4 regions of the Vibrio sp. D173a genome follow, and region 1 is predicted to be linked to each of the others. Evidence: predicted binding sites of a transcription regulator. Region 1 holds the regulator's gene; each other region holds the start of a gene.
What was found. The regulator CRP, encoded in region 1, controls carbon source genes, mostly activating them, when cyclic AMP is high. The targets are predictions, from matches to a motif close to TGTGANNNNNNTCACA.
Positions count from the first base shown of each region.

Region 2: udp (uridine phosphorylase) is a predicted target of CRP. The motif match lies at 3,882-3,897, and genes of this name have one in related genera.
Region 3: malT (HTH-type transcriptional regulator MalT) is a predicted target of CRP. The motif match lies at 3,674-3,689, and genes of this name have one in related genera.
Region 4: gltB (glutamate synthase large subunit) is a predicted target of CRP. The motif match lies at 2,827-2,842, and genes of this name have one in related genera.

Region 1 covers NZ_JAHGAH010000070.1:15,048-20,637, forward strand. Annotated here, with positions in the region: gene KIV40_RS08100 (hydrolase) at 1-865, shown strand, start outside; gene KIV40_RS08105 (YheU family protein) at 936-1,148, shown strand; gene KIV40_RS08110 (phosphoribulokinase) at 1,273-2,142, shown strand; gene crp (cAMP-activated global transcriptional regulator CRP) at 2,382-3,014, shown strand; gene KIV40_RS08120 (DUF1338 domain-containing protein) at 3,212-4,003, opposite strand; gene astD (succinylglutamate-semialdehyde dehydrogenase) at 4,268-5,590, opposite strand, start outside.
Region 2 covers NZ_JAHGAH010000091.1:11,445-17,034, reverse strand. Annotated here, with positions in the region: gene KIV40_RS10485 (methyl-accepting chemotaxis protein) at 1-1,547, shown strand, start outside; gene KIV40_RS10480 (DUF1887 family protein) at 1,713-2,873, shown strand; gene udp (uridine phosphorylase) at 3,028-3,786, opposite strand; gene KIV40_RS10470 (zinc/cadmium/mercury/lead-transporting ATPase) at 4,002-5,590, opposite strand, start outside.
Region 3 covers NZ_JAHGAH010000030.1:12,742-18,331, forward strand. Annotated here, with positions in the region: gene malQ (4-alpha-glucanotransferase) at 1-744, opposite strand, end outside; gene KIV40_RS04495 (glycogen/starch/alpha-glucan phosphorylase) at 862-3,315, opposite strand; gene malT (HTH-type transcriptional regulator MalT) at 3,884-5,590, shown strand, end outside.
Region 4 covers NZ_JAHGAH010000032.1:16,884-22,473, reverse strand. Annotated here, with positions in the region: gene KIV40_RS04690 (diguanylate cyclase domain-containing protein) at 1-1,553, opposite strand, end outside; gene KIV40_RS04685 (TIGR01212 family radical SAM protein) at 1,604-2,548, opposite strand; gene gltB (glutamate synthase large subunit) at 3,103-5,590, shown strand, end outside.

The DNA of each region.
Region 1 (5,590 bases):
GTCACAACAGCCAGATTCTAAAGCCGCTCACAATAAACCAATCTTCGTCCTCTTTCATGGCTTGGAAGGCTGCTTCTATAGCCCGTATGCGAATGGTTTGATGAATGCCTTCTCTAAATCGGGTTGGCTGTCAGTGATGATGCACTTTCGTGGGTGCAGCGGTAAGCCAAACAAAAAAGCCCGCGCTTATCACTCCGGCGAAGTAACGGATTCTCGCTTCTTTCTTGAGCAGCTCAATCAGCAATTCCCTAACAACCCTAAAGTTGCGGTCGGCATTTCCCTTGGCGGTAACATGTTGGCGAACTACTTGGCTGAGTACAAAGACGATCCCATCTTAAGTGCCGCGACCATTGTCTCTGCACCACTGGACTTGGCAGCATGTGCAAATCGTATTGAGCAAGGCTTCTCGAAAGTTTACCGACGTTACTTGCTCTCCTCACTCAAGCGCAATGCGTTACAGAAGCACGATTTGATCCACGGAGAGTTAGCCCTGTCGTACAACTCGATCAAACGCGTCACTCGCTTGTATGAGTTTGATGACTTGATCACCGCGCCTCTGCATGGCTTTAAGGACGCGCAAGATTATTACGATCAATGTTCAGGTCTAAGCAAGCTGCAGCAGATCACCTTGCCAACCTTGATCATCCACGCCAAAGACGATCCGTTTATGACCGAAGAAGTGATCCCGAAATTCGTATTGCCAGACAACATCGATTACCGACTTTACGAACATGGTGGTCACGTGGGCTTCCTAACAGGTAGCGCATTAAAGCCGAAGTTCTGGCTAGAAGAAGCCCTTCCGGCTTACTACGAAAGTATCGCTGCTGAGTACCTTTCTGCTGTATCCGTGCCGCGAACACAGTAAACTACTTAGGCGCGCCAAACATCAACAACCTAAGAGGCGCGTTTAAACATCATAAAAGTTTGAGGTATTTATGATCATTCCATGGCAAGACATTGCGCCAGAGACACTAGAAAACCTGATCCGCGAATTCGTTCTTCGTGAAGGCACCGACTACGGCTCAGTTGAAGTTTCACTGCAGAGTAAAATCGATCAGGTCAAATCCCAATTAGAGAAAGGCGAAGCTGTCATCGTATTTTCTGAGCTTCATGAAACGGTTGATATCCAACTAAAAGCAAAGTTTTAGACCCTTCACATTTTACCGTATCCCACTCGATGACAAGGGCTTGTTACGTGCTATAGTGGGTTATCGACCGTGCAGCATACGCGTGCTGCACTTTACAGGTAAGTAATTTTCGACAAGGTTTGTCATGTCAGCGAAACACCCAATCATTGCGGTTACTGGTTCGTCCGGTGCCGGTACTACCACCACTTCTGAAGCCTTCCGCAAGATGTTCAATATGATGAACGTCAAACCAGCGTGGGTTGAAGGTGACAGCTTCCACCGTTTTACACGTCCAGAGATGGATGTCGAAATCCGTAAAGCGCGTGAGCAAGGCAAACACATTAGCTACTTTGGGCCACAAGCCAATGACTTTCCGGGACTAGAAGAGTTCTTTCGTCAGTTTGGTGAAGATGGCACCGGCAGCGTGCGCCGCTATCTGCACACCTTTGATGAAGCCGTTCCATACAACCAAATGCCGGGCACCTTTACACCTTGGCAAGATCTGCCTGAAAACAGCGATGTACTGTTCTACGAAGGTTTACACGGTGGCGTGGTGGATGGCGATGTTAATGTGGCGCGTCACGTTGACTTTCTGATTGGCATGGTGCCAATCGTGAACTTGGAATGGATTCAAAAGTTCGTTCGTGACACGCGCGATCGTGGCCACTCAAGAGAAGCGGTAATGGATTCGATCGTGCGCTCGATGGACGATTATCTGAACTACATTACCCCGCAATTTTCCCGCACACATATCAACTTCCAGCGTGTACCGACCGTTGATACTTCCAACCCACTTAACGCCAAAGGCATCCCTAGTTTGGATGAAAGCTTCGTGGTGATCCGCCTACGCGGTATCAAGAATGTCGACTTCCCGTATTTGCTGGCGATGATTGATGGCTCATTCATGTCTCGCCATAACACCATTGTGGTTCCAGGCGGTAAGATGAGCTTTGCAATGGAGCTCATAGTGAGGCCGATTCTGCAGCAACTCATCGAAACTGGGAAAATTGGCTAAAAACCTCGTAAATTGAGTGTTTACTTTTCATACCGTGATCATGTGCACAGTTTTGCTTACAAAATCTCAATCATGGCACGATTAAAATCAAGAAATCGTTTCCGAAAAAGGATACTATTTCTAACCGAAACACAAGAGAGCTTGCAGCATATAAAAAGTGCTCTTATCCTAGTAAGCCCATTCAGGCTTAGCTAAAATATGGATAGCGCAAGCGTACCCTGCAGAGGAAGTGAGATATTATGGTTCTAGGTAAACCTCAAACCGACCCAACATTAGAGTGGTTTCTTTCACACTGTCATATTCATAAGTACCCATCAAAGAGCACGCTAATTCACGCGGGCGAAAAAGCAGAGACTTTGTACTACATCGTTAAAGGTTCTGTTGCGGTTCTTATCAAAGACGAAGAAGGTAAGGAAATGATCCTTTCTTACCTAAACCAAGGCGACTTCATTGGTGAGCTTGGTCTATTCGAAGAAGACCAAGAGCGTACAGCTTGGGTTCGCGCTAAATCTCCTTGTGAAGTGGCAGAGATTTCTTTCAAGAAATTCCGTCAACTTATCCAAGTTAACCCAGACATCCTAATGCGCCTTTCTGCGCAAATGGCTCGTCGTCTACAAGTTACTAGCCAAAAAGTGGGTGACCTAGCGTTCCTAGACGTAACTGGTCGTATCGCTCAGACTCTTCTGAACCTTGCTAAACAGCCAGATGCGATGACGCACCCAGACGGCATGCAAATCAAGATCACTCGTCAAGAAATCGGTCAAATTGTTGGCTGTTCTCGTGAGACAGTAGGCCGTATCTTGAAGATGCTAGAAGAGCAGAACCTAATTTCTGCGCACGGTAAAACTATCGTTGTTTACGGGACTCGTTAATCTCGATTAACGTTTAAAAAATTTAAAAGCCACCAAATGCAAGTTTGGTGGCTTTTTCTTTTTTGGGAATCGGGAACCTGCATTCCGAGAGCGGACTTCGTCCTTCGGGATTAAGCCCTCTCAGATTCCGAGAGTGAGAACCTCCCGCAGCGAAGCGTTTCCGCATCTAGAGGGCGTAGCCCATTCTCGCCTCTTCTTTACCCGTTGGTGCTTTCGAAGATCTTATCTGCCGATGCAGCCACAAATCCTGGGTACAACTCACCGTTATCCATTGGGTAGCGCTTAGCAAACTCGTAGAAGCCTCCAGGAATCACCTCAACGCCTTCAGTAAAGGTCACTGGCACTTTGTCTGCCATGGTCGACGATTGCTCTAGTAGCACCTCTGGCGTGCCTTTTACTTCACCGCCATTCTCGTTGATGGTAAAGCCTGCTGTGCGCAGGTGGTCGTTCACTTGCTTCACTTCTTCATGCTGATTGAGTTGATTCACACTCACTGTGAAGTGGTTCGCTCCGTAACCATGCGCTGCAAGCCAAGAAGCGTATTCACTCTCTTTCGCCAAGGTTTGAAAGTCAGCATAGCTTAGGTCCCACAAGCGTCCGCCGTACAAGAAGTCACTGCCTGTCAGTTTAGAAGCATCAACCTGCTCCACCAGTTTACGAACGATGGCTTGTAGCTCTGGTGAGCACTCATCCACTTTCAATTCACTGATGAAGACTTTTGGTTGTTTCGGATCTGGGTGCTCAAAATGTTTTGCCACCAGCTTTTTGCTTTCAAATACGTAGTCACCACAGGCTTTGTAACCCACCGCCAAGAATGGCTTCGCTAACGTTTCAATGCCTAGGGGAGCGACATTAAACGTACGTAGCGCAATATGGTCATTAATCAGAGGCTCATCTTCTTGAAGAAGTTGATGGACTTTAGCAGCAGAAGGGCACAGACGTTGAATGTAGTCTTGCCATAGCGATTCAAATAACACATCGGGCGTCATAACGACTCCTTGTTATGAAATGTAGAGTTAGGGGTAAGAAGAAGTTGACCGCTCGTTCACAGCCCGTGGGCTGTCCAGAATCACGAACGAGCGGTCATCAACCTGTGACGGTATGTGCGGCATAAGTGCCAGTCAGTCAACACGCGCTGGAGAGTCTTAAGCTCGCCTTTGGCGTTTGCCAGCGCGCTTACCAGAATCCTAACTTGGTAAATAGCTCCGGCAGAGAGAAGCGGCGATACTTTGTCACCGCTTCGTATTTCTCTATTACAGGCTTACACCTGGGCTCAATGTTGCAGGTAAGACCGTCTCTTGTCCTTCCATTGATGCCATTGGGTACGCACAGTAGTCTGCCGCGTAGTAAGCACTTGGACGTAGGTTACCTGAGGCACCCGGACCACCAAATGGCGCATCACCACTTGCACCCGTTAACTGACGGTTGCGGTTCACGATGCCGGCACGAATGTGGTCCACGAAGTATTCCCACTCTTGGTCGTCGGTTGAAACCAGACCTGCCGATAGACCAAAGCGCGTATCGTTCGCCAGTTCTACTGCTTTCTCTAGCCCTTCGTAGCGTACTACTTGCAGAAGTGGACCGAAGTACTCTTCATCTGGTAATTCGGCAATGTTCGTCACATCGATGATACCTGGAGAAACAAACGCCGCCTCGCCCGCTTTCGCTTCAATCAAGCTTTCGCCACCCAGTGATTGCAAGTTCGCTTGTGCATCAAGAATGAACTTGGCTGCCGCTACCGAAATTTGCGGTCCCATGAATGGCGCAGGCTCTGCAAATGGTTGGTCTACGCGAATATTGCGTGTCGCTTCCACCAGCTTAGTAATGACTGCATCACCCTTGTCGCCAAATGGAATGTACAGACGACGAGCACAGGTACAGCGTTGTCCTGCACTGATGAAAGCAGATTGGATAATGGTGTAAACCGTCGCATCTAGGTCGCCGTAGTTATCCGAGATAACCATCGGGTTGTTGCCACCCATTTCAAGCGCCAGCATCTTACCCGGCTGACCAGCAAATTGACGATGCAGAACATGACCTGTGTTCGCACTACCAGTAAACAGCACGCCATCAATGCCTTTCGCATCCGCCAGCGCAATGCCTGTCTCTTTCGCACCTTGGACTAAGTTAATCACACCTTTTGGTAGACCAACCTCTTCCCACAACTTCATAGCAAGTTCACCCGTCCATGGCGTTTGCTCAGACGGTTTGAAAACCACGGTGTTACCAGCCAGTAGTGCTGGCACGATGTGACCATTTGGTAAGTGACCCGGGAAGTTGTAAGGACCGAAGACCGCCATTACACCCAATGGGCGATGACGCAATACAATTTGGTTTCCTGCGGCTTCACGTGTCGCTTCACCAGTACGGTCGTGGTAAGCACGAATAGAAATAGCAATTTTACCTGCCATCGCTGCCGCTTCGGTACGTGTCTCCCAGATTGGCTTGCCCGTTTCTTTGGCAATCACTTCAGCGATTTTTTCGCTGTTCTCTTTTACTTTCTCAGCAAAAGCCAACACGATCGCCTCACGCTCTGCAAATGGGCGCTTCTTCCAATCAACAAACGCTTCACGCGC
Region 2 (5,590 bases), on a different contig from region 1:
GTCGCTTCCAACAACTCAATACTGAGCTATCTGTTGGTCTAAAAGAATACGTGGCGGATCAATCCAGCATCTCAGTTAAAGTGATGGCGAAAAGCTACTTTATTAAGCTGAAAGATGCAGAATTGATTACGTCAGATGCGCTGGCAAGCTCAAATCCTGAGTTTGTAACGCAAGCTGTAGCAAAAAACCGCAAGGCGGTGACGCACCTGAATTACGCTTTCCGCGGTTTGGTGACTCAACTTCCTGAACTTAAAGAAGCCTTCGGCGAGTCTGTTGAACAATTTACCCGTGATGTAGGTACGCGTGGTGGTGTTTTAGACCAACACAATAACTATCTATCGGCACGTGCGGCGCTTTACAACAACATCGCCAACCTTGCCACCAAAGTTGACTCAAGCATGTCGATTCTTGAGCAGTTCACTACAACAGCAACCAATAAGCTGAACGAATCCCTTGCAGACGCAGGCGACATCTACTCAGCAGGTGTTATCAAAGCGATTGTGATTGGCGTCATTGTGGTGTTGTTTGCAACGGCTATCGGTTACCACATTGCTCATAGTGTTCGTGAGCCACTGACTCGTATTCTGAAGGCATTAGAAGGTCTGACAGAAGGCGACATGACACAACGCATTGATATTCGTTACAACAACGAATTCAGCCGTGTGAGTGGTCATATCAATACGCTGGCTGACAGCCTACATAACATCCTTGTTAAGCTGAACGACGCATCAGAAAATCTAGCGTCTACAGCCTCAACGAATGAGCAGACGTCTTCTCAAGCACAAGCTCAGTTGAACTCTCAGCGTGAGCAAACCGCAAACGTAGCCACGGCAATGACAGAAATGTCTCACTCAGTACAAGAAGTCGCGCAAAGTGCTCAAGGCTCGTTAGAGATGGTACAGCGTGTTGAAACGGCTTCTGATCAAGGCCGTAACGTCATGAACAGCAACATCTCAACCATCAACCAGCTTGAGACACGCTTGAACGAATCCGTCTCTGCGGTTTCTGAGCTACAAAAAATGAGTGGCCAAATCGGCTCAATTCTGGATGTGATTCGTAATATTGCGGAACAAACCAACCTGCTTGCGCTGAATGCAGCGATCGAAGCGGCACGTGCTGGTGAACAAGGGCGCGGGTTTGCGGTAGTGGCAGATGAAGTTCGCGTACTGGCTTCCAAGACCACACAATCTACAACTGAGATTGAAGCAATGATCAGTAACCTTCAATCCAGTTCTCAGTCTGCTAACCAAGTTATTCAAAGCTGCATGAGTGATATGGAAATATCCGTTGAGCAAGCCTCTAAGGCAAACAGCTCAATGGAAGAAATCCAAGCGCTGATCATCGAAATCAGTCAGATGAGTACCCACATATCCCAAGCGGCGGCTGAGCAGAGCGAGACTTCTGCAGATATTGCGCGCAACATTGAAGACATCAATAGTATTGCTGACCAGAGCTACCATGCAATGTCTAGCATCGCGCAAACCAGTGAATCTTTGACTCAACTGGCACATCAACAAAACGAACTGGTTCATCGATTTAAACTATAAAGTTTTATGTAAAAACTAGAAAATTCATTGCAACCAACTGTATAAGGGCGACTTTTTATTGAAGTCGCCCTTGTTTTTTATGAGCTGTGTCTACATATGGTTTATATGGCTTGCTCATCCCTTTTCTTTTCTCTTTTCGAGCAAGCCAAATAAGAAGGAAAACCTATGGCTGTTCATGTTGGTATTATCGACCAAGATCCAGTGAGATTAGTCACTCCTCTTTTGGATAATCGCACTGTAAGTACACATATCGTCTTCATCGGCGACAAAAGCCAATCCGATATGTACGAGCGACTGAGCGCAGTATTAGAGCAGCGAGAAATTACGTCTGAATTCTTTGAAATTCCTTCTGCAGTAAACACTTCTCTGATCAAACAATCTGTCCATCAATTGGCAAAAGACCTCCATGACCGAGGTGAAGAAGTAAAACTCAATGCAAGCTGTGGCCTCCGTCACCGACTGCTTTCCGTGTACGAAGTCTTCCGTACGTACCGCTGGCCAATCTTCGTAGTAGAACCAAACAGCGATAAACTGTGCTGGCTTTACCCTGATGGCAAAGAAGACACGCAAGTGGAAGACCACATTACGATTTCTGATTACCTCACTATTTTCGGTGCGCGCGGCGAATTCCACCACGTAGACCTTCCACCTCAACTCGATCAAAAGCTTTACGAACTGGGTGAACGCTGGGCATCTAACGCGCTGGAGCTTGGCCCCGGCCTTGCAACACTGAACTACCTTGCAACCACTTGTCGTAAAGAACAAAAGCTGGATGTCGAGCTTTCAGAGAAGCAACAAGGCTACCGTGAGCTGAACATGCTACTGACCGATTTGGTTGAAGCGCAAATCGCCACGTACGAAAACGGTGTTCTAACCTTCGCGGATGAAGATGCTCGTCGTTTCTCTAACGGTGAATGGCTAGAAACACTGGTGCACAGCACTGTCAAACAAATCCAAGACACCATGCCGACGATCCAAGACCGTTCGTTGAATGTGCAGGTTTACCGCAAACTCGGTGAAAGCGAAGTTCGTAATGAACTTGACGTAGCAACGGTGGTAAACAACAAGCTTCACATCATTGAATGTAAGACGAAAGGGATGCGTGATGATGGCGATGATACCCTATACAAGCTGGAATCGTTACGTGACTTATTAGGCGGCCTGCAAGCGCGAGCGATGCTAGTCAGCTTCCGCCCACTGCGTCACAACGACATCACTCGTGCAGAGGACTTAGGTTTAGCGTTGATCGGCCCTGATGAGCTGAAAGATCTCAAAACGCACCTAACCGCATGGTTTAAAGCCGCTGGCGGTTCTGACGAAATTTAATCGTTAATATCCGATCAAAAAAAGCAGCCTCGAGCTGCTTTTTTATTGCTGCAGATTTGTTGTTTGAATACTCCGACAACACTGCCAGATAGAAAAAGCCAGAGGCGAACCTCTGGCTTTTTCCGTTTGTTTAAATGCCAACTAAATGTTGTGCTTAAAGCATCTTACGCGCTGCTTCTACTACAACTTTAATTGAGCGAGCTTCCGTTTCTTTCAGCGTTGAATGATCTGGAATCTCTTTTTGTGTGCGGTTGATGATTACACCCGCCACACAACCTGCTTTTAGACCTGAGCTTGCGCACATAGTTAGCAGTGTTGCTGACTCCATTTCGAAGTTCAGAACGCCCATGTCTTGCCACTCTTGCATAGAACCTTGGAAACGCTTAACAACACGGCCAGAGAAAGTGTCGTAACGCTCTTGACCTGGATAGAAAGTGTCACTTGAAGCAGTCACACCCATATGAACTGTTGCACCAGACTCTTCAACCGCTGCTTTCATAGCTGTTGCGATTTCAAAATCTGCTACTGCTGGGAACTCCATTGGAGCAAAGTGTAGGCTCGCGCCGTCTAGACGAACAGAACCTGTAGTAACGATCATGTCACCCACGTTTACGTGTGGTTGGATTGCACCAGTAGTACCTACACGTAGGAAAGTGCGAACGCCAAGCTGAGCCAACTCTTCTACTGCGATAGAAGTAGATGGGCCACCGATACCAGTAGAACAAACCACAACAGGTTTACCGTCTAGCTCTGCACGGTATAGCGTGTATTCACGGTGACTTGCTAGAAATACTGGGTTTTCCATTTCTTCAGCGATTTTTTGTACGCGTGCTGGATCGCCTGGAATGATTGCTAGAGTAGCACCATTAAGATCCGCTTCAGTAACACCTAAATGGAATACAGCTTGAGACATAAGTCGCTCCTTGTTGTGGCTTATTTTGTAAACAATAAGCTCATTAATAAGTTGTTGGGTACAGATGCACTGTAGCGAACCTTTTACCAACATTGAGTGATCACAGTCACAATAAAACAATGTAATAAATCTACACTTTCAGGACAGAAAAAAGCCCAAGGTATGATGACCTCGGGCTATTTATTCAACATTCAAAGATGTATTAAAGGTTGATACTACTTCAGTTGTTTTGATTCAAAGCGAAGCAGACGCAGTGCATTCAGTGTGACCAGTGCGGTAGCACCACTGTCGGCAAGAACTGCAACCCATAAACCGGTAATACCCAGTAAACTTGTTACTAAGAACACACCTTTTAGGCCTAATGCTAACGCCACGTTCTGACGAATGTTGTTCAGCGTCGCACGTGATAGTTCGATCATACCAGCGAGTTCGATCAAACGGTTGTGAGTCAGCGCGGCATCAGCCGTTTCGAGTGCAACGTCAGTACCACCTCCCATCGCAATGCCAATGCTTGAAGCTTTCATCGCTGGTGCGTCGTTAATACCATCGCCTACCATCGCAACCGTGTGCTGCGCTGAAATCTCTTCTACGTAGTGCACTTTGTCTGCTGGTAGCAAACTTGCTTTGTAATCAAGGCCAATTTGGTTCGCAATTGCTTCGGCACTGCGAGGGTTGTCACCTGTTAGCATCACAGATGAAATACCCAGTTTCTTCAATGCAGCAACGGCTTGTTGAGCATCTTGACGAAGCGTGTCTTGCCAAGCAATCAAACCTATCACTTCGTTATCGTGGCGTGCGATAACCACAGTTTTACCCTGCCCTTCCAACGCTAAGACTTGCTGCTCTACCTGTTGTGAGATTGGGAAGTCAGCTTTCGATGGTGCAATCACCTGAACCAGTTTGCCTTCAACAAGCCCTGTCACACCAGAACCAACCTGCGCGGTTTTGTCTGCAGCTTCAGGAATGTTGATGCCTTGCTCTTGCGCTTTGTTCACCAAAGAAATTGCTAGCGGGTGACTTGAGCCAATCTCAATCGAAGCGGTCAAGCTCAGCAGTTGTTCTTCCGTCACATCAAACGGCACCACATCAGTTACTTGCGGTTTGCCCTGTGTCAGAGTGCCCGTTTTATCGAAAGCGACTGATTCAACACGACCCAATAGCTCAAGCGCTGCACCACCTTTGATCAGTGCGCCTCGTTTTGCCGCCGCCGCTAAGCCAGAAGTGATCGCCGCCGGCGTAGAGATAACCAAAGCACAAGGACATGCGATCAACAATAACGCTAAACCACGGTATACCCACGTTTCCCAAGGTTGAGCAAACAACAATGGTGGTGTAATGATGACTAATAGAGAAACAAGCATCATCAACGGTGTGTACCAACGGCTGAACTTATCGAGGAAACGTTCAAGTGGCGCTTTACGTGATTCCGCTTCTTCAATCAAATGTAGGATACGGTCAATCGCGTTCTCACCTTGGCGAGACGTCACTTTGACTTGAACGACTTTATCGACAACCACAGCACCCGCCATGATTTTGCCGCCTTCGTTGTTCTCTACGGGAACAGACTCGCCCGTTAATGCACTTTCATCAAAGCTTGCCGCTTGAGTCATCAGTACGCCATCAGCTGGCATACGACCACCCGGCGCTACTTCAATCACATCACCCGGCTGTAGCTGTGACGCAGGCACGTCTTGACGTTCGCCGTCCACAATCAGCGTTGTGTTCTCTGGAACAAGATCCATCAAAGCTTGAACACCGCTACGAGCACGAGATGATGCATATGCTTCTAACTTTTCACCAATAA
Region 3 (5,590 bases), on a different contig from region 1:
CACAGAGCTTACGTCGATGTACATGATGTTCAACCAACGACGAGAAGACGGGCTGTATGGGCTCGCACCTTCTGGGTTCGCCGGGAACAATGAATGGATTGGGTTCAAACCAAGGAAGTCACCGCCACGAGATGCGATGTCACTCACCAACTGCTTCAGGTCACCGAAGTCACCGATACCCCAGTTGTGCTGAGTACGCAGTGTGTAAAGCTGAATGCTTGGACCCCATAGCTTTTTGTGTTGGTTTAAATCTTCTTGTTTGAAACACGCTTTCGGTGTGATGATCAGCGACATTTCGTAAGGAGTCTTACGACGTTTACGACTGATGATCAGTTTGTGGTAACCCCATGCCAAGTTCTTTGGCAATGCAAACACTAGAGGGCCACCCTCAGCTCGTTCATCACGAACAATTTGCGACTGAAGATAGCCTTCAAGTACCTCTCCTTGTTCTGTTTCTAAACGCCAGCTAAATTCGCTCTCGCGAGCACTCGTACCTAGGTTTAGTTCCACTTCGACTGGTTCGCCGTCGCGTAAAACAAGAACAGGGGCTAGTACGTCTTTCTTATGTTTTTTCTCAGCAGAAGCCAATAGCTTCTCATCGCTGCTAGTATCGTAGCCAAGTGAAGTGAGCAAGCGGCGCAGTGTTTCTTCAGAAACTTTTGCCTCGTCTCCCCACGCGCTGACGTAGCTATCAGCTAATCGCGCCATGTCTGCGACTTTCTTTAGTGCTGTTTGTTCTTTCATCGCTTTCTCCGAAGGTAATACCAACACCTTCCATGTAGGGTTTTATTGTTATCAATAACTAATCTTTGAAAATGACCAAAGGTAGCGCTCGGCTACCTTGGTCTTAACTGGGTTCTATTAGCGTTTCACCGCTTCAAGTTTCCAGATGTTGTTCACGTAGTCGCGGATAGAGCGGTCTGATGTGAACTTACCAACTAGGGCAGTGTTAAGAATCGCTTTCTTAGCCCAGCCTGCTTGGTCTTTGTATTGTTGGCCCATTTCTTCATGCGCTTTCACATAAGATGCGAAGTCAGCAAGACATAGGTACGGGTCACCGCCATCTAGTAGGCTATCGAATGTAGCGCGTAGTAGGCCCGGTTGACCTGGCGTAAACTCGTCACCTGTTAGTAGGTCTAGAGACGCTTTCAGTAGGTGATCTGCGTTGTAGTAGTCGTAAGGGTTGTAGCCAGCTGCTTTAACCGCTTTCACGCCTTCAACATCAAGACCGAAGATGTAGATGTTCTCTTTGCCTACTTCTTCACGAATCTCAACGTTAGCACCATCCATCGTACCGATAGTTAGGGCACCGTTAAGAGCCATCTTCATGTTACCTGTACCAGATGCTTCTTTACCCGCTAGCGAGATTTGTTGTGAAACGTCTGCCGCAGGGATGATGATCTCAGCCATGCTCACGCGGTAGTCAGGGATGAATACCACTTTCAGTTTGTTACCGATGCGAGGATCGTTGTTGATCTTGTCTGCAACCTTGTTCACTGCGAACATAATTTCTTTCGCTAGGTGGTAACCCGGTGCTGCTTTCGCTGCGAAGAAACATACGCGTGGCTCACACTCGAAACCAGGTTCGTTCAGGATGCGGTGGTATAGAGACAGAATGTGCAGCAGATCTAGGTGCTGACGCTTGTACTCGTGTAGACGCTTGATTTGAACATCGAAGATAGCATTAGTATCTAGTTCGATACCCATGTTCTCTTTCACCCAGTTAGCTAGGCGCTCTTTGTTCTCTTTCTTAACAGCCATGAATTCTTTTTGGAATTTCGCGTCTGTTGCGTACTTAGCAATACCTTCTAGCTGCTCTAGTTTCGCTGGCCATTCTCGACCAATTTTCTCAGTGATTAGCTTAGAAAGACCTGGGTTACAGAACTTCAACCAACGACGTGGCGTGATGCCGTTCGTTACGTTGTGTAGACGAGTTGGGTACATCTCGTGGAACTCTGGGAATAGGTCTTTCTTAACCAATTCAGAGTGAAGTGCTGCTACGCCGTTTACCGCGTAAGAACCAATCACACATAGGTTAGCCATGCGAACCATGCGGTTGAAACCTTCTTGGATGATAGAAAGCTTCGCTTGCTTCTCACCGTCACCAGGCCACATCTTACGAACTTCTTGTAGGAAGCGGTGGTTGATTTCAAAAATGATTTCCATGTGGCGTGGAAGTAGACGCTGGATTAGCGACTCTGGCCATGTCTCTAGTGCTTCTGGAAGTAGCGTGTGGTTAGTGTACGCGAATGTCTGAGAACTGATTTCCCAAGCCGCTTCCCAAGTAAGACCTTTTTCGTCCACTAGGATGCGCATTAGCTCAGGGATAGCAATTGTTGGGTGCGTATCGTTAAGCTGGATTGTCTCTTGCTTAGGTAGATCCGCTAGCGAGTAACCTGCTGCTTCGTGGCGACGTAGGATGTCGCGTACAGACGCTGCTGAGTGGAAGTACTGTTGCATTAGACGCAGTGTTTTACCTTTTTCGTGGTTGTCGTTCGGGTAAAGCACTTTAGTGATGTTACCTGCATCGATCAGCGCGTGCTGAGCTTCGAAGTAATCACCGTTGTTAAAGCTTTCTAGTGAGAATGGTGCAATTGCCTGACATTCCCAAAGACGTAGAGGGTAAACCGTGTCTGATTCGTAACCTACGATAGGTAGATCCCAAGGCATTGCTTTTACAGACATACCAGGAACCCATTTACGAACTTCTTTACCGTTCTCATTTACCACTTCAACGTGACCGTAGAAGCCGATTTCTTGTGCAAGCTCAGGGCGAGCCACTTCCCAAGGGTAACCTTCTACACCACGCCATGCGTCTGGTGCTTCTTGTTGGCGGCCGTCTTTGAACGACTGCTTAAATAGACCGTATTCGTAATGCAGGCCGTAACCTACAGTTGGGAATTCTTGTGCTGCACATGAATCCATGAAACATGCTGCTAGACGACCTAGACCACCGTTACCCAGTGAAGGGTCGCGTTCTTCTTCTAGAAGGTCTGTTAGGTTGTGACCTAGCTCAGCCATTGCTTCCGTGATCTCTTCGTAAAGACCCATGCTGATTAGGTTGTTACCAGTCAAACGACCGATAAGGAATTCTAGTGAAAGGTAGTTAACGCTTTTCGCTTCTTGGATGCGAGCGTCCGCTTCAGTAGCAAGCAAATCACAAGTCGTAAATTCAGCCAGTGCGCGACCCATTGCTAGGTACCATGCGCGGCTATCTGCATTTTCAATCGTGTGAGCGTAAGTTACAGATAGATGTTTCTTCACGCTTTCTTGGAACGACTTCTTGTCAAATTGTTTCTGTTGAGTAGGTTTCATTAAGAAATTCTCACGTCTTTTAGTAATTCATCTGCCATACATCGTGCATTTCCCTCTGTGAATAAACATCCTCCCATTTGTCCTCCCCACAAGGAGGAGGGGGTAGGGCGTAGAGGGCGTAAGCTTGCAAACTTAGTGATCTAAATCGCAACACAGCAGCCTATCGTCCGATTCTTAGTGATTCGGATCACAGCCACCTAATGGAAAGATTAAAATTTGCTCATGACGTTTTTTATTCACCCTTCTCACTCCATTGTAAAAACTGTCTTATCGATCACATTACTTCTTTTAACATTGATAATTTCTCCTTAATAGATGTGCAACTCTTTCTACATGGGATCAATACCACCGGCTTTTAAGTGACCAAAATCACAAATATAGGGCGTATTTGATGGCATTTACATCAACTCTCGAGAATTAGGAAGTGGATCAAAGTAAGAGGCATTTCTGATGTCGTAACATCCACAACGACTCGCAAGCTTGTACACTTTTTATACAAACTAGAATTTAGTGGTGTGAGTCAATTTCTAGTTTCGCTAGCTTAAAAAATTTAAGGACAGAATTAATAATGTGGATTCCATCAAAACTTACTCGCCCTGGCCGCTTGCATAATGCGATCGTCCGCCCGCGAGTATTGGACTTACTACAACAAGCGCCTTACTACAAACTGGTACTGTTTCGCTCGCCAGCTGGTTACGGGAAAACCACCATGGCAGCACAGTGGCTATCAGATAAACCGAATGTGGGTTGGTACAGCATCGATGACAGTGACAACGATGGTTTTCGATTCGTCAACTATTTGCTGCAAGCTTTAAACAAAGCGACCAACTACAACTGTTCCAACGCACAAAAATTGGCTGAGAAACGTCAGTTCTCTTCTTTACGCTCTTTATTCAGCGAAGTTTTCGCTGAGATGGCGGATTTTCAGCACGAGTGCTATGTCGTTTTAGATGACTACCATTTGATCACTAACGACGAAATTCACGAGTCAATGCGCTTCTTCTTAAAGCACATGCCAGACAACCTGACTGTGGTGGTCACTAGCCGTGCGGCGCCACCATTGGGTACTGCGAACCTTCGCGTCCGTGATCTGATGATTGAAATCGGCAACGAGATGTTGGCGTTCGATACCGAAGAAACCACTCGTTTCTTTAACCAACGCATTGCCGATGGCATCGATGAGGATATGGCCAATAACCTGCGCACTTATGTAGAGGGCTGGCCATCCGCGCTACAGCTAATCGCACTGCAGGCGCAGCACCAGAACCGCACACTGGCACAAACCGTAGAATCGGTGTCTCAGTTTAACCACGCGCATCTGTGGGATTACCTCGTAGAGGAAGTCTTTGACCTTCTCGACCAAGAAACCCGTCATTTCTTAATGCAAGTGTCGGTGCTTGACCACTTTAACGACGAGCTCGTGTTTGCCCTGACTCAGCGTGAAGACGCGCTAGGCATGATTGAATCACTCAACCGCTTCGGCTTGTTTATCTATCCATTAGAAGGTGAGCAAAACTGGTTCCGCTTCCATAACCTATTTGGTGAGTTCTTGTCTCATGAGCGCCTTGCTCGCATTCCTCAACAAGAAAAAGACCTACACCGAAATGCCGCGGTTGCTTGGCTTAAGCAAAAAGCCCCTCATCAAGCGATTCATCACGCCCAAAAGACCAACGACACCGACCTGATCGTAGAAATTTTGAATGAGTTCGGCTGGAAGATGTTCAACCAAGGCGAGTTGACAACCCTAGAGTCTGCCATCAACCAACTTGATAAAGATCTGCTGTTCAGCCATCCGAAATTATCGATGTTGCGAGCTTGGCTAGCGCAGAGCCAACACCGCTATAACCAAGTAGGCAAACTGCTAGCGGAAGCAAAAGAAGAGCACAAAAAGCGTAATATTGAGATCGATTCTGGCTATCAAGGCCAAGCAAATGCCCTACTCGCTCAAGTCGCGATCAATAGCAACCAACCAGAGCACGCATTAGAACTTGCCGAGCTTGCCTTAAGTCAGCTTGACCCAACCGTATACCGCAGCCGTATTGTGGCTACGTCGGTCGTCGGCGAAGTTAACCACGTATTAGGCAAACTGGATCGCGCATTGCCAATGATGCAGCAAACCGAAAAACTGGCGCGCCAGTATCAGGTTTACCACCAAGCGTTGTGGGCAATCTTGCAGCAAAGCGAAATCATGATCGCCCAAGGCTACGTTCAAGCAGCGTTTGAACTTCAAGATTCAGGCTTCCGTCTGATTGAAGATCAGCAACTTCAACACGTT
Region 4 (5,590 bases), on a different contig from region 1:
TGCTCATGGATGCGCTGCGCGACTTTCAGCGCCCCCTCCGTCGTTGTATTAGGTAAAATGAAAGCGAACTCTTCACCACCGTAACGCGCCACGCAGTCAGAAGATCGGCTCGCGACTTGTTGGAATACCGCAGCCACCTTCACTAAGGCTTCATCACCTTGCTGGTGACCATAACAATCGTTGTAGTCTTTGAAGAAGTCGATATCACATAGCATGATGGTCAGTGGTAACTTCTCACGAATATGGTGGTACCAAAGGGTATGCAGTTGCTCATCGAAACGACGACGGTTGGCCACTTGAGTTAAGCTGTCTGAGAAGCTGAGTTTCTCTAGTTCTAAATTCGCTTCTTCAAGTTTCTGCTCGGCAAGATAACGCTCTGAAATATCACGAGCCATGCTCAGCACACCATTGGTGCCAGAGGCTTTATCTTTGAACGGCGATTTCACCACATCAAACCATGTGTAGTAACCATCGGTGCTGCTCACTTTATCGATGTATCGAATTGGCTGAGTTTGTTGTAAAGCCTGTAGGTCACTCGCCTCTAAACGGATATACATATCCTCAGGAATGACATCTTGCAGGCGCTTACCAATCAAATCTCCCACATCGGAAATGCCGAGAGCGTTAACAAAGGGTTTATTACAGGCTTGGTAAACCATGTTTTCATTGAAGATACCGATCGAGTCCGGACTAGCATCCAGAATGGTTTGTAAGATGGTATCGCGCTGTGCCAAAGCGACTTCGGTATCTTTACGACGTTCCATCTCATCACGCAGGTTCTGCTGCATCTTATGCCATTCGGTGACATCATGGCTGATAGACAAGGTGCCGATCATCTCTCCACTTTGAGTGACTAACGAGCTCTGATTAACCTCAAGCAAACAACTTCGCCCTTGAGGATCTGTCGTCCAACGACGCTCACTTTTTCTTGTCGCGATCGGGCTAATGTTTGCAGAGCAGGCTTCTTCTCTTCGCCCCTCCCAGAAAAGATCAAACGCTCGGTTAGTTGTTAACACTTTGCCCTGCTGATCTTGTAAGCAAATTAACTCAGATAGAGAATCGATCGCAGAGCGAGCAATGCCTAATTTTTCTAGCTCTTTCTGCTGCTCTTGAAGTGTCGCTTGATAAGGTTGAGCGTAGATAATCCAGACACGATGACCACGCAGCACACTCTTTTTACCAGACAGTTCAACTTTGACGTTTTCTGTTTCGGATAATCGCCAATCAAATAATTGATGGCGGAAATGGCGGCTGGAAAAGCTATCGAGTAACGCCACCAGCTCTTCAGTGTGAAAAGAGGCAGGATAGAGAAAGCCAGAACCTAATGCGCGGATACCAAGTAATTGCATCGCAGGATCGTTAGAAAGCAGTAATTGACCATGACTTGCGTCGAGTACAAGTACTGGGTAAGGAGAGTCAGTAACGAGGTGTTTTAAAGCGGATTGGAATCGCAGATAGATCAGCGTAACAGTGATTACACATACCACAGAGAGCAGGACCACAAATCCGTAGTCGCCCTGCCCATCCCAGAGCCAATTGAGTAACTGATCCATTTTTCCGACCTTTAAAGCAAATCGGGAGAAATATAACAGTTCTTAATCGATCATTCTGCCTTTAATTCTGGTTTGCTATAGATGAAAGCATCGCCGGTTAAGCTACCTTGTGCGCCATCTTTATCTAATGCACGACCAATTTCAGTCATCGCCAACCAGCGGTTCTCACACCATAATGGCGATAATAAGGTTGGACGACGCGCCGCAGAAGAAACACGATGATAAATCACCTCTTTTGGCGTCATGCGGATCACTTCACTGGCGATAGCCACATACTCTTCAAGCTCAGGCGCTTCTAGCTTTCCAGCACGCCACGCTTTTGCCATAGTACTGCCTTCGACAATATGTAGACCGTGAAGCTTGATGCCGTCAGTACCGACTTCGAGCACTTTACGCAGTGTTTCAACATTGTCGTCGCGTGTCTCTTTCGGCAAACCAACGATCAGATGGGTACAAACGTTAATACCCAAAGCACGAGCGCGTTTAGTGATTTCTGCATAGCACTCAAAATCATGACCACGGTTGATACGCTTGAGGGTATCATTGTTGGCAGTTTGAAGACCGAGCTCTAGCCAAATCTCATAGCCTTGATTCACGTAATCCGACAGCAGATCTAATACCGCATCAGGAACGCAATCAGGACGAGTACCCACACAAAGGCCGACGATATCAGCCGCTTTGAGAGCTTCTTCGTACATGTTTTTAAGAACTTGTACTTCTGCATAGGTACTGGTGTACGCCTGAAAATAAGCCAGATACTTCTTCGCTCGATGGATCTCTCCAGCGCGATCTTTCAATTGATCGTGGATGCTTTTGATCTGCACTTCTTCGTCAGCAAACGAAGCCACATTACAGAATGTACAACCACCTCGGCCAATCGTGCCGTCGCGGTTTGGGCAACTAAAGCCACCATGTAAAGTCAGCTTATGGACTTTTTCGCCGTAACGACGCTGAAGGTCTTGGCCTAATGTGTTGACCAACTCATGTAACTGCATAGATTCTCACCAATAGTAAACCGTAATAAATCTCACTACGATTCATGTAAATAAATTACATCCCTGCAAGAAAAAACAAATAATTCTAGTCAATTCAAACAAACAGGTATCGGTGTGAAATCAATAAAACTGCATAAAATCAACTCAAAAACCGCAATGTTGCGCAAATGTTAAACAAAAAGTGAATATTTAAACGAAAAAATTGGGTCACAAAAGCGACTTTTCGTTGCATTCTCAAGTCACAAAATTGTAGGATACTTACACAACCCCGCTATTTTTGTGACTTTTATTACAACAATAACTGCGGGAATTGTCGGCGATACCCCGCTCCCACCTATATAAGTCACTAAATTGTGGCAATAAATAAAGGGATATCACCAAGGATTGTTTTTCTCGCAAAATTTTTCCTGCGAGATACGGAAAGGAATCAAGACTGGTCAACCTCGGCCAGTGGCGAATCATAAATATAAAGGACAAGACGCAAAGAGCGCACCTAAGGCAGTCGAGATCTGTCCGGGATTCTTGCGTCGACATTGAACTGGAAGGATGTATCTATGGTAGATAGAGAGCAAAATTCACAGGGTCTGTACACTCCGGAGCTGGAGCATGACGCTTGTGGTATCGGTTTTGTTGCTCACCTTAAAAACCGTAAATCTCATGAAGTAGTGACTCAAGCATTGGATATGCTGGCTCGCATGGAACACCGTGGTGGTCAAGGTTGTGACCCATGCAGCGGTGACGGTGCGGGTATCTTGCTACAAAAACCTCATGAATTCCTATTAGAAGAGGCCGTTAAGTTAGGCATTAAATTGCCTTCGTTTGAAAAGTATGGTGTTGGTGTCGTTCTTTTCCCGAAAGACGAATACAAACGCGAACAATGCCGTGACATTCTAGAACGTAACGCACAACGTCTAGACCTTGAAGTTATCGGCTACCGTGTATTGCCGACCGATAACTCCATGATCGGTGCAGACCCACTAAGCACAGAGCCTCAGTTTGAGCATGTGTTTATCTCTGGTGGCCCTGGCATCACACCTGAAGAGCTAGAACGTAAACTGTACGTACTTCGTAACTACACAGTGCGAGTTTGCCTAGAAAGCGTTTCGAACATTGGTGACGACTTCTACATTAACTCCATGTCTTACAAGACATTGGTGTACAAAGGTCAGTTAACGACCGAGCAAGTACCTCAGTACTTCCTTGATCTGCAAAACCCGACCATGGTGACTGCACTGGCACTGGTACACTCTCGTTTCTCTACTAATACCTTCCCGAAATGGCGTCTTGCACAGCCTTTCCGTTACATTGCCCACAACGGTGAAATCAATACAGTTCGCGGTAACTTGAACTGGATGAAAGCCCGTGAAGCAATCCTAGAATCAGACCTGTTTACTCAGGCTGAAATCGACATGCTTCTTCCAATCTGTCAGGAAGGCAGCTCGGATTCATCTAACTTTGACATGGCACTTGAGCTCCTAGTTCTTTCTGGTCGCAGCCTGCCACACGCATTGATGATGATGATCCCGGAAGCATGGCAAGAAAACAAAAACATGGATCCTAAACGTCGCGCGTTCTATCAGTACCACGCGAACATCATGGAACCATGGGATGGTCCTGCTTCAGTATGTTTTACTGATGGTGTTCAAGTTGGTGCGACACTAGACCGTAACGGTTTGCGCCCTTCTCGATACACAGTGACCAAAGACAACTTCCTAGTAATGGCATCTGAATCTGGTGTTGTGGATATTGAGCCAGAGAACGTTGAGTTCCGTGGTCGTCTACAACCAGGTCGTATCTTCGTTGCAGACCTAGAGCAAGGTCGCATCATCTCTGATGAAGAAGTGAAAGACACCATTGCAACGGCGCAGCCTTACGAGAAGTGGGTAGAAGAAAACCTACTGAGCTTGAAGAAGTTGCCAGATGCGAGCAACCAGTTCAGCCAACCTTCTCCAGAGCGTTTGCTACATCGTCAGCAAGCTTTCGGTGTGAGCACTGAAGAAGTGAACGAAATCATCGTTCCAATGGCGAATGATGCGAAAGAGCCATTATCAGCAATGGGTGCCGACTGGCCTCTTGCGGTTCTATCTCATCAATCTCAGCACCTTTCAAACTACTTCAAGCAGCTGTTTGCACAGGTAACTAACCCACCGATCGACCCGATCCGTGAGCGCATGGTTATGTCGCTGAACACTTACTTGGGTAAAGACCAAAACCTTCTGAATGAAACACCACTTCACTGTCAGAAAGTCGAATTGGAATCGCCTGTTCTAGCGAACTCTGAGCTTGAAAAACTGCGTGCGATCGATAACGAGCACCTACAAGCGAAGACGCTGGATATCGTATTCCAAGCCAATGAAGATCAAGGCAAGCTCGAACGTGCACTAAAACGTATCTGCCAATACGCAGAAGACGCAGTTATCGATGGTTACTCAATCATCCTACTAACTGACCGTGCAGTGAACTCAAACCACGCGGCGATCCCAGCAATGCTGGCAGTTGGTGCAGTGCACCACCACTTGATCCGTAAAGGTCTACGTGCGAAGTGTGACATCGTGGTTGAAACCGGTGATGCGCGTGAAACGCACCACTTTGCAACGCTACTTGGTTACGGTGCAAACGCAGTTAACCCATACCTAGTAATTGAAACCATCATTGAACTTCAACGTACGAAGAAGTTGGCTCCAGAAGCGAACCCTCGCGACCTGTTCAACAACTACCGTAAAGCGATCAATGGCGGTCTTCTGAAGATCTTCTCGAAGATGGGTATTTCAACGCTACAATCGTACCACGGTGCGCAAATCTTCGAAGCCTTGGGTATCCACAAGTCAGTGGTCGACAAATACTTCACTGGTACGGTTTCTCGTATCCAAGGTCTAACCCTTGATGATATCGCCAAAGAAGTGCTGATCCGTCACCGCATCGGTTACCCACAACGCGAAATCCCAATTCAAATGCTGGATGTTGGTGGTGTTTACCAATGGAAACAGCGTGGTGAGAAGCACCTATTCAATCCAGAGACTATTTCTCTACTGCAAGAGTCTA